DNA from 3 places in the Shewanella sp. ECSMB14101 genome. Region 2 is predicted to be linked to each of the others. Evidence: predicted binding sites of a transcription regulator. Region 2 holds the regulator's gene; each other region holds the start of a gene.
What was found. The regulator MetJ, encoded in region 2, represses methionine synthesis genes. The targets are predictions, from matches to a motif close to TAGACGTCTAGACGTCTA.

Region 1: a site for MetJ is predicted at 1,489-1,506, ahead of msrA (peptide-methionine (S)-S-oxide reductase MsrA). Genes of this name have one in related genera too.
Region 3: a site for MetJ is predicted at 1,059-1,076, ahead of metE (5-methyltetrahydropteroyltriglutamate--homocysteine S-methyltransferase). Genes of this name have one in related genera too.

The regions. Positions count from the first base shown of each region.
Region 1 is NZ_JSFF01000004.1:264,808-268,067, forward strand. Features, by position in the region: gene pgm (phosphoglucomutase (alpha-D-glucose-1,6-bisphosphate-dependent)) at 1-421, shown strand, start outside; gene NY07_RS06040 (hypothetical protein) at 508-828, shown strand; gene msrA (peptide-methionine (S)-S-oxide reductase MsrA) at 970-1,449, opposite strand; gene astE (succinylglutamate desuccinylase) at 1,729-2,757, shown strand; gene NY07_RS06055 (thiamine pyrophosphate-dependent dehydrogenase E1 component subunit alpha) at 2,941-3,260, shown strand, end outside.
Region 2 is NZ_JSFF01000007.1:24,037-27,296, forward strand. Features, by position in the region: gene metB (cystathionine gamma-synthase) at 1-1,137, opposite strand, end outside; gene metJ (met regulon transcriptional regulator MetJ) at 1,361-1,675, shown strand; gene NY07_RS07860 (sulfite exporter TauE/SafE family protein) at 1,753-2,493, shown strand; gene NY07_RS07865 (conjugal transfer protein TraF) at 2,545-3,260, opposite strand, start outside.
Region 3 is NZ_JSFF01000015.1:10,079-13,338, reverse strand. Features, by position in the region: gene NY07_RS12260 (hypothetical protein) at 1-20, opposite strand, end outside; partial or broken gene NY07_RS18900 (LysR substrate-binding domain-containing protein) at 76-985, opposite strand; gene metE (5-methyltetrahydropteroyltriglutamate--homocysteine S-methyltransferase) at 1,187-3,260, shown strand, end outside.

The DNA of each region.
Region 1 (3,260 bases), on a different contig from region 2:
TTTTATCTTGGCATTGCTGTCAGCGGAGATCCTGGCGGTAACTGGTAACACACCTGCGCAGCTCTACGCTGAGATGGTTGAACGCCATGGCGAAAGCTTTTATAAACGTATCGATTCACCCGTTAAACCAAAGCGCAAGGCCAAGTTTAATCAGTTGGTCGCCGAAGGAGTGACGGCTGAGCATCTTGGTAGCAAAATCTTAGCAAATGATGAGATCCTGCAGGTGCTAACTCACGCACCAGGTAATGGCGCAGCCATTGGCGGCTTGAAAGTTGTGACCGCTAACGCCTGGTTTGCCGCGCGGCCATCGGGGACAGAAGCCCTGTTTAAGCTTTATGGTGAGAGTTTTGTTAGCGACGATCATCTTGAAAGCGTATTAGCACAGGCGCAGCAGATGATAGAGCACTTGCTATCAACTTAGGCTGTATAAAAAGTATAACCTGTATTGAATTTAGCCCCGGTAAAGCCAGTGTTTCACTGGCTTTTGTCGTTATAAAGAGGATCAGCATGACGAAAACCGATAAGAAACGGGATAAGGCACTTCGTGAGCAGTTGACGCAGATGTGTGTCGAGGCTAAGGAGTGCTTTGCTGGATTTCAGTGGCTAACCCATCAGGTTGATTATGGCCGTTTTCCATCGAGCTTAAAGGTTATCTGCGTATTTGATAGTAAAGCGTCATTAGCGGAATTTAAGGCTGCTGGCCAAGAGGCACAACTCAAAATAATGCTAGCGGATGCCCTAAGCGGTCTAAGTGGTTTAAATGGTATAAGCGGTCTAAAGCTTTCATCCAAGCAATTGGACGGTGTGTTACAGCTTGATACTGAATAGGCATGCGTTAGTAAAGGCCCTGGTCATAGGGCGAAACGCTTAAAGTAAAAAACTGAGCGCCTAAATTAAACGCTCAGTTAAACGCTCAGTTAAACGCTCAGTTTTTGTGTGCTGACTCCTGAGAACGGTCGGCTAGCTAGCTTAATAGGTTAGGTGACAGCTAGGTAGATCATTCTTTTCAAGATAGTTCTGATGATACTCTTCGGCCTTGTGGAAAGTTTGCACGGGCACTATCTCGGTCACGATTGGCCTTAATCCCCACTTGCCACTGCGAGCCAGAGCAAGTTTAGAAGCCTCTGCCTGCTCCTTTTGAATCTTATTGTGGAAGAAGATCGCGCTGCGGTATTGGCTGCCAATATCACCGCCCTGCATATTCAAAGTGGTAGGATTGTGGTTGCTCCAAAAGACGGCGAGCAGATCATCAAAGCTCACCTTAGTCTCATCAAACTCTACCTGGACCACCTCGGCATGGCCAGTGGTGCCAGTTTTGACTTCTTTATAGCTTGTGGCGCTGTCCTTACCACCCATATAGCCACAGGTGGCGGAAATAACACCGTCTATTTGCTTGAAAAAATACTCAACACCCCAGAAACAGCCTGCGCCAAATGTTGCTAGTGCCATGTATGACCTCTTATTGATTAAACCTGTGTCCATCTCGCGTATCCGTTTAAACGTTTAGATGGCTAGACGGCCTTATTCTGTATTATCTGATTAACGAATGCAACCAGGAAAATCTTGTTGCTGGCATTGGCGCGCGTGGCCGATGGCGCCCTTAAGTGATACTATGCTTGCCAGTTGATAATAATGCTAATAAATCCAAGGAGTCGCCCCGCTAACTTGGCCACTTAAGTGACCTGGCACGGCGATGCAATAAAGGAGTTTTCTGTGCAAGACACCCTGATGTTGTCGAAAGACTTTTTGCAACTGACCCTAGACAACCCACATGGCCTTAATGCCCCCTTTGAGTTTTGCTTAGGGCAACACACCCAAGTCTCGGTATGGGATACAGGGGTGATACTGTTTGAGCCGCTAACTGAACTTAATGCAGAGACCAAGAGTATCGTGCTTTCATCAGCAGTTCATGGCAACGAAACGGCACCTATCGAGCTGTGTGATCAACTGATCACAGCGCTCCTGTCTGAAAAACTTATCACCCGCCACCGGGTGTTGTTCTTGATCGGTAATCCGCCAGCCATTCTAAACGGCACTCGTTTTGTTGAAGAGAATCTCAACCGCCTGTTTAGTGGCGCACATTCTAGAGGCGAAGGCCTAGTCAATCAGGAGCGTGAACGCGCGAAACAACTAGAGCAGTATGTGGACCGCTTCTTTAATGCCGGTCCCGAGGGCGGCAGTCGTTACCACTACGATCTGCATACCGCGATTCGCGCTTCCAAGCATGAGAAGTTTGCCATCTATCCTTATCCCCACGGGAAGCCCTATAGCGGCGAACAGATCATGTTTCTGGCCGCCTGCGGCATTAAAACTGTGTTGTTTCATCATGAGCCGACGACCACCTTTAGCTATTTTTCTGCCCACGGTTATCAGGCCCACGCCTTTACTATTGAGCTGGGCAAGGTAATGCCATTTGGTCAGAACGATATGACTCGCTTTATCGAGGTGAAAGAGATGCTTACTCGCCTGGTGACGGGCAAGGCGTTAGAGCTTGGCGAGTTTGATGAAAGCCAGGTGAATCTGTATCAGGTGAATCGTTCAATCAACAAGCATTTTGATGATTTTAGTTTTACCTTTTCGGGTGACGTAGAGAATTTTACTGCTTTTCCAAAGGGTTATATATTAGCAAAAGAGGGAGGTACTGAGATTAAGGTCGAGGCAGACGCCGAGTCTATCGTTTTCCCTAATGCCAATGTACCCGTTGGTCAGCGTACTGTGCTGTGTTTAGTGCCAGCAAAAGATTATCGCGTGGTTTAGTGTACGGCTTGTAAAGCTAGCGATACATGAGGCAAGCTAGCTAGTTGACAGCACAAGGAGGCTTTAACTTGCTAGGTAGTTTACGTTAACGTAACTTTAAGGCCGCGTCATAAAAGAGAATAGTGGACAACTTAGGGTGTTCACAGTCAGATAACAAGAATACTCAGCTGATAAGAGAATAGTATGAGCAACGCAACGAGCAATACAGAGACTGTCCATCGCGTCAGTTTTCTCGATAAGGACTCATTATCGATCCCGATCTTGAAGATCCTCCAAGCCGATGGTACCACCTTCGAAAATGCTGTGTTACCCGTGATCGATCAGGCTTTGGCTGCCAAAATTTATGATACCTGTGTGTTTACACGGGTGTTAGATGAGCGGATGTTAGCCGCGCAACGTCAGGGACGGATCAGCTTCTATATGACCTGCACCGGGGAAGAAGCCGCCGTGGTTGGCAGTGTCGCTGCCTTAGAGCAAGACGATGTGATCTTGGCTCAGTATCG
Region 2 (3,260 bases):
ACCGGCGAGTATACCTGCCACCAGATCCTCGCCATCTTCAATCCCTACTGACAAGCGGATCAGGGTATCTTTAACACCCGCTTCGCGACGCGCCTCTGGGTCCATCGCTCTGTGGGTCATAGTCGCAGGTACTGCCACCAGACTCTCCACGCCCCCCAGACTCTCGGCTACCGAGAAGTATTGTAACGCATCTAAAAAGGCAACGAGTGCCGATTCACCGCCTTTTAACTCAAAACTGAGCATTGCGCCGAAGCCCTTCTGCTGTCTAGCCGCAATTTCATGGCCAGGATGCTCGACAAGGCCCGGATAATACACTTTTTCTACCGCCTTGTGGTCACACAGCAGGGCCAAAACCTTCTGGGCGTTGGCCTGATGTTCACGAATACGCACCGAGAGAGTTCTTAATCCCCTCAGGGTCAGGTAGCTGTCAAAAGCCGAACCGGTCAGCCCCAAAGTATTAGACCACCAGTGCAGTAACTCGCCGACCTCAGGGTCTTTGGCCACCACGGCCCCGCCGACAACATCGCTGTGGCCGTTAATATATTTGGTGGTCGAGTGCACCACTATGTCGGCGCCGAGCAACAAAGGTTGCTGCAAGATGGGAGACAAGAAGGTGTTATCCACTACAACCTGCGCCCCAACCTGATGGCTCGCCTGTGCAATGGCTTCAATATCGACCACCCTCAGCAGCGGGTTAGAAGGTGTCTCAAGCCACACCATCTTAGGCGCTTGTGATAGCGCTTGGCGTAACGCGACATCATCGGTTTGATCCACTACGGCTAACTTAAAGGCACCCTTCTTCGCGAGGTTGGTAAAGAGTCGATAGCTGCCGCCATAACAATCATGGGGGACCACCAAGAGATCCTCAGGCCCTAGCAGGCTGGTCACAAGAGTGATGGCTGCCATGCCGGTGCAGGTGATCACACCAGTAGCCCCTTTTTCCAACTCGGCAATTGCATCGCCCAAGATTGAGCGAGTAGGATTGCCCGAACGACTATAATCGAATGCCCGCGGCTGTTGATGCCCTTCAAACGAGTAATTTGTCGACAGATAGATAGGCGGCACCACGGCACCATGCTGAGTGTCTGACTCTATGCCTTGTCTTACGGCGGCGGTGGCTAGTTTACGCTCTGTCATCTTCAACTCCTCAATTCGAATCTGGGCAGAGACCTCTGGCAAAAGAGATGTCTGGACGTCTAAATGTACCTAAGCCAACGGGTAGCGTCAACAACTTTAGACGTTTAGACGTCCAAACATTTAGAAATCTATTTGCAATTACCAAAAATTAGAGGCAATAATTTGACTGTATTTTGTAAGGGTTTAAAATCTGCACCGAATTTGAGAATTTACAGGTGAGTCAATGACTGAGTGGAATGGCGATTATATCAGCCCCTATGCTGAACATGGTAAGAAGAATGAGCAGGTAAAGAAGATCACTGTCTCTATTCCTCTAAAGGTGCTTAAGGTATTAACCGATGAGCGCACTCGGCGCCAGGTCAATAACTTACGTCACGCCACCAATAGTGAGTTACTCTGCGAAGCTTTCTTACATGCCTATACTGGCCAGCCACTGCCGCACGATGATGACCTGTCTAAAGATAAACCCGACAGCATTCCAGCAGAGGTAAAACGCCTAATGACCGAAATGGGCATTGAGTGGGAAGAGATGGAATAACACGGCCACACACTAATCGACAGAGGGATCGCTAGGCGATCCCTCTTTAGTTTTCACACTTAGTCTGGACTATCCCTGTGCCTGCACTTCCGCTCGATCCACAGATCTTAGCGCTCGCCTCGCTTATCGTCTTTGTCGGCGCTCTTACCCAGAGCCTTATCGGCTTTGGCATGGCGATAGTAGCCTCACCGTTACTTTATCTTATCGAGCCCTCATTGGTTCCGGCGCCCGTGATCTTAATGGGTTTCTCTATCGCCCTATTGACCCTATTTCGTGAACGCGGCGCCTTGGAGTTTAATGGGCTGCAATACGCCTTGCTTGGTCGAATCCCAGGTGGATTTATCGGCGCTGGTTTACTCTTGTTCGCCCCACAAGCTATCTTAGGACTCACAATCTCCATCATTGTCGCAATTGCCGTAGTGCTGAGCCTGCTCAGGGTTAGCCTGGTGGTCAATCGACGTTCTCTCTTTAGCGCTGGCGTGATTTCGGGGATCTTCGGCAACATAGCTGCCATAGGCGGTCCGCCATTGGCTATCTTACTCTCGGGCAAAGATGCCAAGCAGTTTCGCGCTGCATTATCGGCCTTCTTTATCTTCAGTTCCGCCATCGCCATGGTGATCTTAGGGCTGACAGGGCTACTTACCCCGCAACACTTTTACTGCTCGGCCTTACTACTGCCCTCAGTGCTGCTTGGTTATCTGATGGCAAACCGACTCGTCGGACGCATAGACAAACAAAAGACCCGCATGATGACGCTTATTCTTTGTAGCCTGAGTGCTATCCTATTGGCCGCCAAGTCGATAACGAGTCTGCTATAAAATAGAAAAAGCCGGCAATATTGCCGGCTTTTCGATTATCGCTACCTTAGGCTAAAAATGATAAGAAGTTTGAATCACGCCGCCAAAGGCATCGTCACTGCCCACTAAACCGGTAAGATCTAAGTTAAAGAAGCGCCCTATGGTAAAGCCCGTACCTAAGCTATAGAGGTTACTACTGGTATCTTTCATATCGTGACGATAACCCAATCGCAACGCAAACCAATCTGTGGCTCTCATTTCACCACCTATGCGCCAATATTGTGTTTCACCCAGCTCGTCAAAGCGCTTATGACCGTTGAGATCCACATCGGACGTCAAACTGAACTTATCCCAATCATAGGCAACACCTAAGGTGTATAAGGCCTCGATGCGATAGGTAAACTGACGCCCCAAGGTCTCAACGGTATCGAGCTTCTGACTCACCAAGTTGCGTCCAGATAGGCCCAGAGTTAAGCCTTCTATGGGCTGCATGGCCACGCCGATATCCAAGTTAAACACGCTTTCATCGTTGCGATACTTGTTGTCGTCAAAGTCATCGACATCGTAGTTATTAGCACTGACCACATAGTTATAGGTATCTATACGCTGAAGCTTGGGAGAAATCCCCACCGCTATCGGCATATTGACTATCGAGAGTGGAAAGCTCAAGGCAAGCCCAAGGTCTGAAATAGCCCCCGCCACCACGGCGCCCTGTGAGTCTAAATCGGTCACCTCTGGAGGATTGTTGGGATCCAGATTCGTCAAGGAATCGATATCGCTCTGCTCTA
Region 3 (3,260 bases), on a different contig from region 2:
TGAACAAAAAAGTTCCACAAGTTTCATACTAATCCTTTAGTGTTTCTCGAGCGATAACACCAGTCTACCTCTAGCTCACTGCTTGTATACTCGGCTCAGTGCCCCTGACGTTCCAGCCCCTAGATTCAGCCACTGCTGGGCGAGACGCGCGCTGCTTCCATTACTGCGATAGGCGCCGAACAGAGGGCGTTTTAGCCCTTTCAGGGCCCAGTTTTACTGCTTTGAGCGACAGACCATGTGCCTCATTGATGGACCAACTCGGCAGGGCTGCGACGCCATCCTTACAGGCGATGCGTTGCAGCAACATGGCGGTAAGATCGCAGCGGATCTGCTTGGCGACCGGTACGCCTGCTGGCTCCATGAAGTGGCGATAGATATCCAGTCTGTCTAATGGAACTGGGTAGGTGAGCAGTGTCTGCTCGCTAAGCTCTGCTGGCGTGACATAGGGCGCATCGGCCAGCGGATGGTCTTTGGCGACCAGGAGTTTGACCTCGAAATCGAACAGGTGCTGGTAGGCGATATCATGATCTGGGATAGGATCTGAAGTGAGCACCACATCCAGTTGCCCCTGCTTGAGCGCGGTCAGCGAATCGAATAGATGACGGCTCGATAACTCAAGGTTAGTGTGGGGAAAGCTGGCATTAAACTGCGAGATCACCGGCATCAGCCAGCGAAAGCAGCTGTGACACTCTATGCCCACAAAGAGATCTTTCACCTCGCCGCCCAGACCGTTTTTCAGATCGATCTCAGTTTCTATCACCTTAGGTAAGATCTCTTCGGCCAGATTGAGTAGGCGAGCTCCCTCCTGAGTAAAAGAGAGGGGTTTGCTCTTACGCACGAATATTGCCGAGTTGATGCGGGTCTCTAATTCCTTGATCTGGTGGGATAAGGCTGACTGGGTGACAAAGCGCTTCTTGGCTGCGCCCGCGAGACTGCCGCTCTCTTTCAGGGCGACCAATGTACGTAAATGCCTAAGCTCTATCATTTTTTACCTCACATGAATTTGGCTCATGTTGCTCGTGAAATCAATTCGATTGCGAGACAACAGACTAGCACAATAAACTTCTAGACGTCCAGACGCCTGTTTATGTTTGTTGTGCAATTTCAGTTATCACACCTGGATTGCGATGACAGCGAAGGGCGCTAACCATGAATTTCGCTCATCTTAATGCAAAAGGTATACAATATGCAAACTCTAGATATTGCTTCATTAGGCTTTCCCCGTATCGGCCGTCAACGGGAACTTAAATTTGCCCTGGAAAAGTATTGGCGCGAAGAGATAGATCAGGCTCAGCTGCAATCGGTCGCCCGCGAGCTGCGTCAAACCCACTGGCAGTGGCAGCAAGAGTCTGGGGTAAGCCAGGTGCCTGTTGGGGATTTTGCCTTCTACGATCAGGTGCTCACCCTGAGCGCCACCATTAACGCTATCCCGTCCCGCCATCGCAGTGGCGAGCAGGTGGATCTCGACACTCTGTTTCGCGTGGCCCGTGGCCGTGCTCCAACGGGAGAGGCGAGCCGCGCCGCCCAGATGAAAAAGTATTTCAACACTAACTATCACTACATAGTGCCCGAGCTCACGGCAGGCCAACGCTTCGAGATCGCCTATGAGCAGCTGTTCGACGAGGTGGACGAGGCTAAAGCGCTGGGTCATCAGCCAAAGCCTGTGTTGCTGGGGCCTGTCAGTTATCTTTATCTTGCCAAGTGTGAAGGTGAGCTTTTCGATAAGCTGAGCCTGTTGCCTGAGCTGATTAAGGTGTATCAAGCCATCTTAACGCGCTTCGCAGACCAAGGGGTGAGCTGGGTACAGCTCGACGAGCCTATCTTGGCGCTGGAGCTTGACGGTGAGTGGCAGGCGGCGTTCGAGCCGACTTACAAAGAGCTCAGTGGTCTGGGCGTTAAGCTGCTGCTGGCGAGCTACTACGGCTCAGTGGCCCATCATCATGAGGTGATTCGCGATCTCAAGGTCGATGGACTTCATCTGGATCTGGTGAGCGCTCCTGAGCAGCTTACCCTCTTTGCGGCAACGCTTAGGCCTGATCAGGTACTCAGCCTTGGGGTGATCAATGGCCGTAACGTGTGGGCGGCGGATCTCGATATCTTGGCAGAACGCCTGCATGGCGTGGTGGCGGATCTTGGTGAGCGAGTTTGGCTGGCGCCCTCCTGTTCGCTTTTGCATGTGCCTGTGGATCTGAGTAGCGAAACTGAGTTGGCCCCCGAGCTTGCCAATCAACTCAGTTTTGCCAAGCAGAAGCTTGATGAATTGGCGCAGCTAGGTACCTTGCTGGTCTCGCCACAGAGCGATGAGGCGCAGGCGATAACTGGGCGTTGTCAGGCGAGGCGTCAGGCCCGTGAACAGGCGGCGAATACTGAGGTGCAGGCAAGACTCAAGGCATTAACCTCTGCGGATTTTGAGCGCCATAGCGATTTTGGCGAGCGACGCCTCAAGCAACAGGCCCGCTTTCGTCTGCCGCTGCTGCCCACCACCACAATTGGCTCCTTCCCGCAGACGCCAGCTATTCGCGGCTTGCGCAGCCGCTGGCGCAAGGGGGAGTTGACCGAACAGGCCTATGTTGCGCAGCTTGAGGCGGTGACTCGTGACAGTATCGCCCGTCAGCTCAAGTTGGGGATCGATGTCTTGGTCCATGGTGAGGCCGAGCGTAACGACATGGTGGAGTATTTCGGTGAGCAGCTCGAAGGCGTGGGCTTTACCCAGTTTGCCTGGGTGCAGAGCTATGGCTCGCGCTGCGTCAAGCCGCCGCTTATCTATGGCGATGTATCCCGTCGTCAGCCGATGACGCTCCAGTGGGCAAGCTTTGCCCAGAGTCTGACCGACAGACCGGTGAAAGGCATGTTGACCGGCCCTGTAACCATACTGCACTGGTCCTTTGCCCGGGAAGATATTGGTCGCGAGGAGATCGCCAATCAGCTTGCCTTAGCAATTCGTGATGAGGTGACCGATCTGCAGGCCGCAGGTATAGGCATCATACAGATAGATGAACCTGCCTTTCGTGAAGGCCTGCCACTGAAGGCCAGTGAGTGGCAGCACTATCTCGATTGGGCTGTGGCCGCCTTTAAGCTCAGCGCGGCAGGCGTGGAGGATGAGACTCAGATCCACACCCATATGTGCTATAGCGAGTTCAACGCCACCATAGATGCCATCGCCGCCATGGACGCCGATGTGATCACTATAGAAACCTCGCGCTCTCACATGGAACTGCTCAATGCCTTCGAAGACTTCGAGTATCCCAATGAGATAGGGC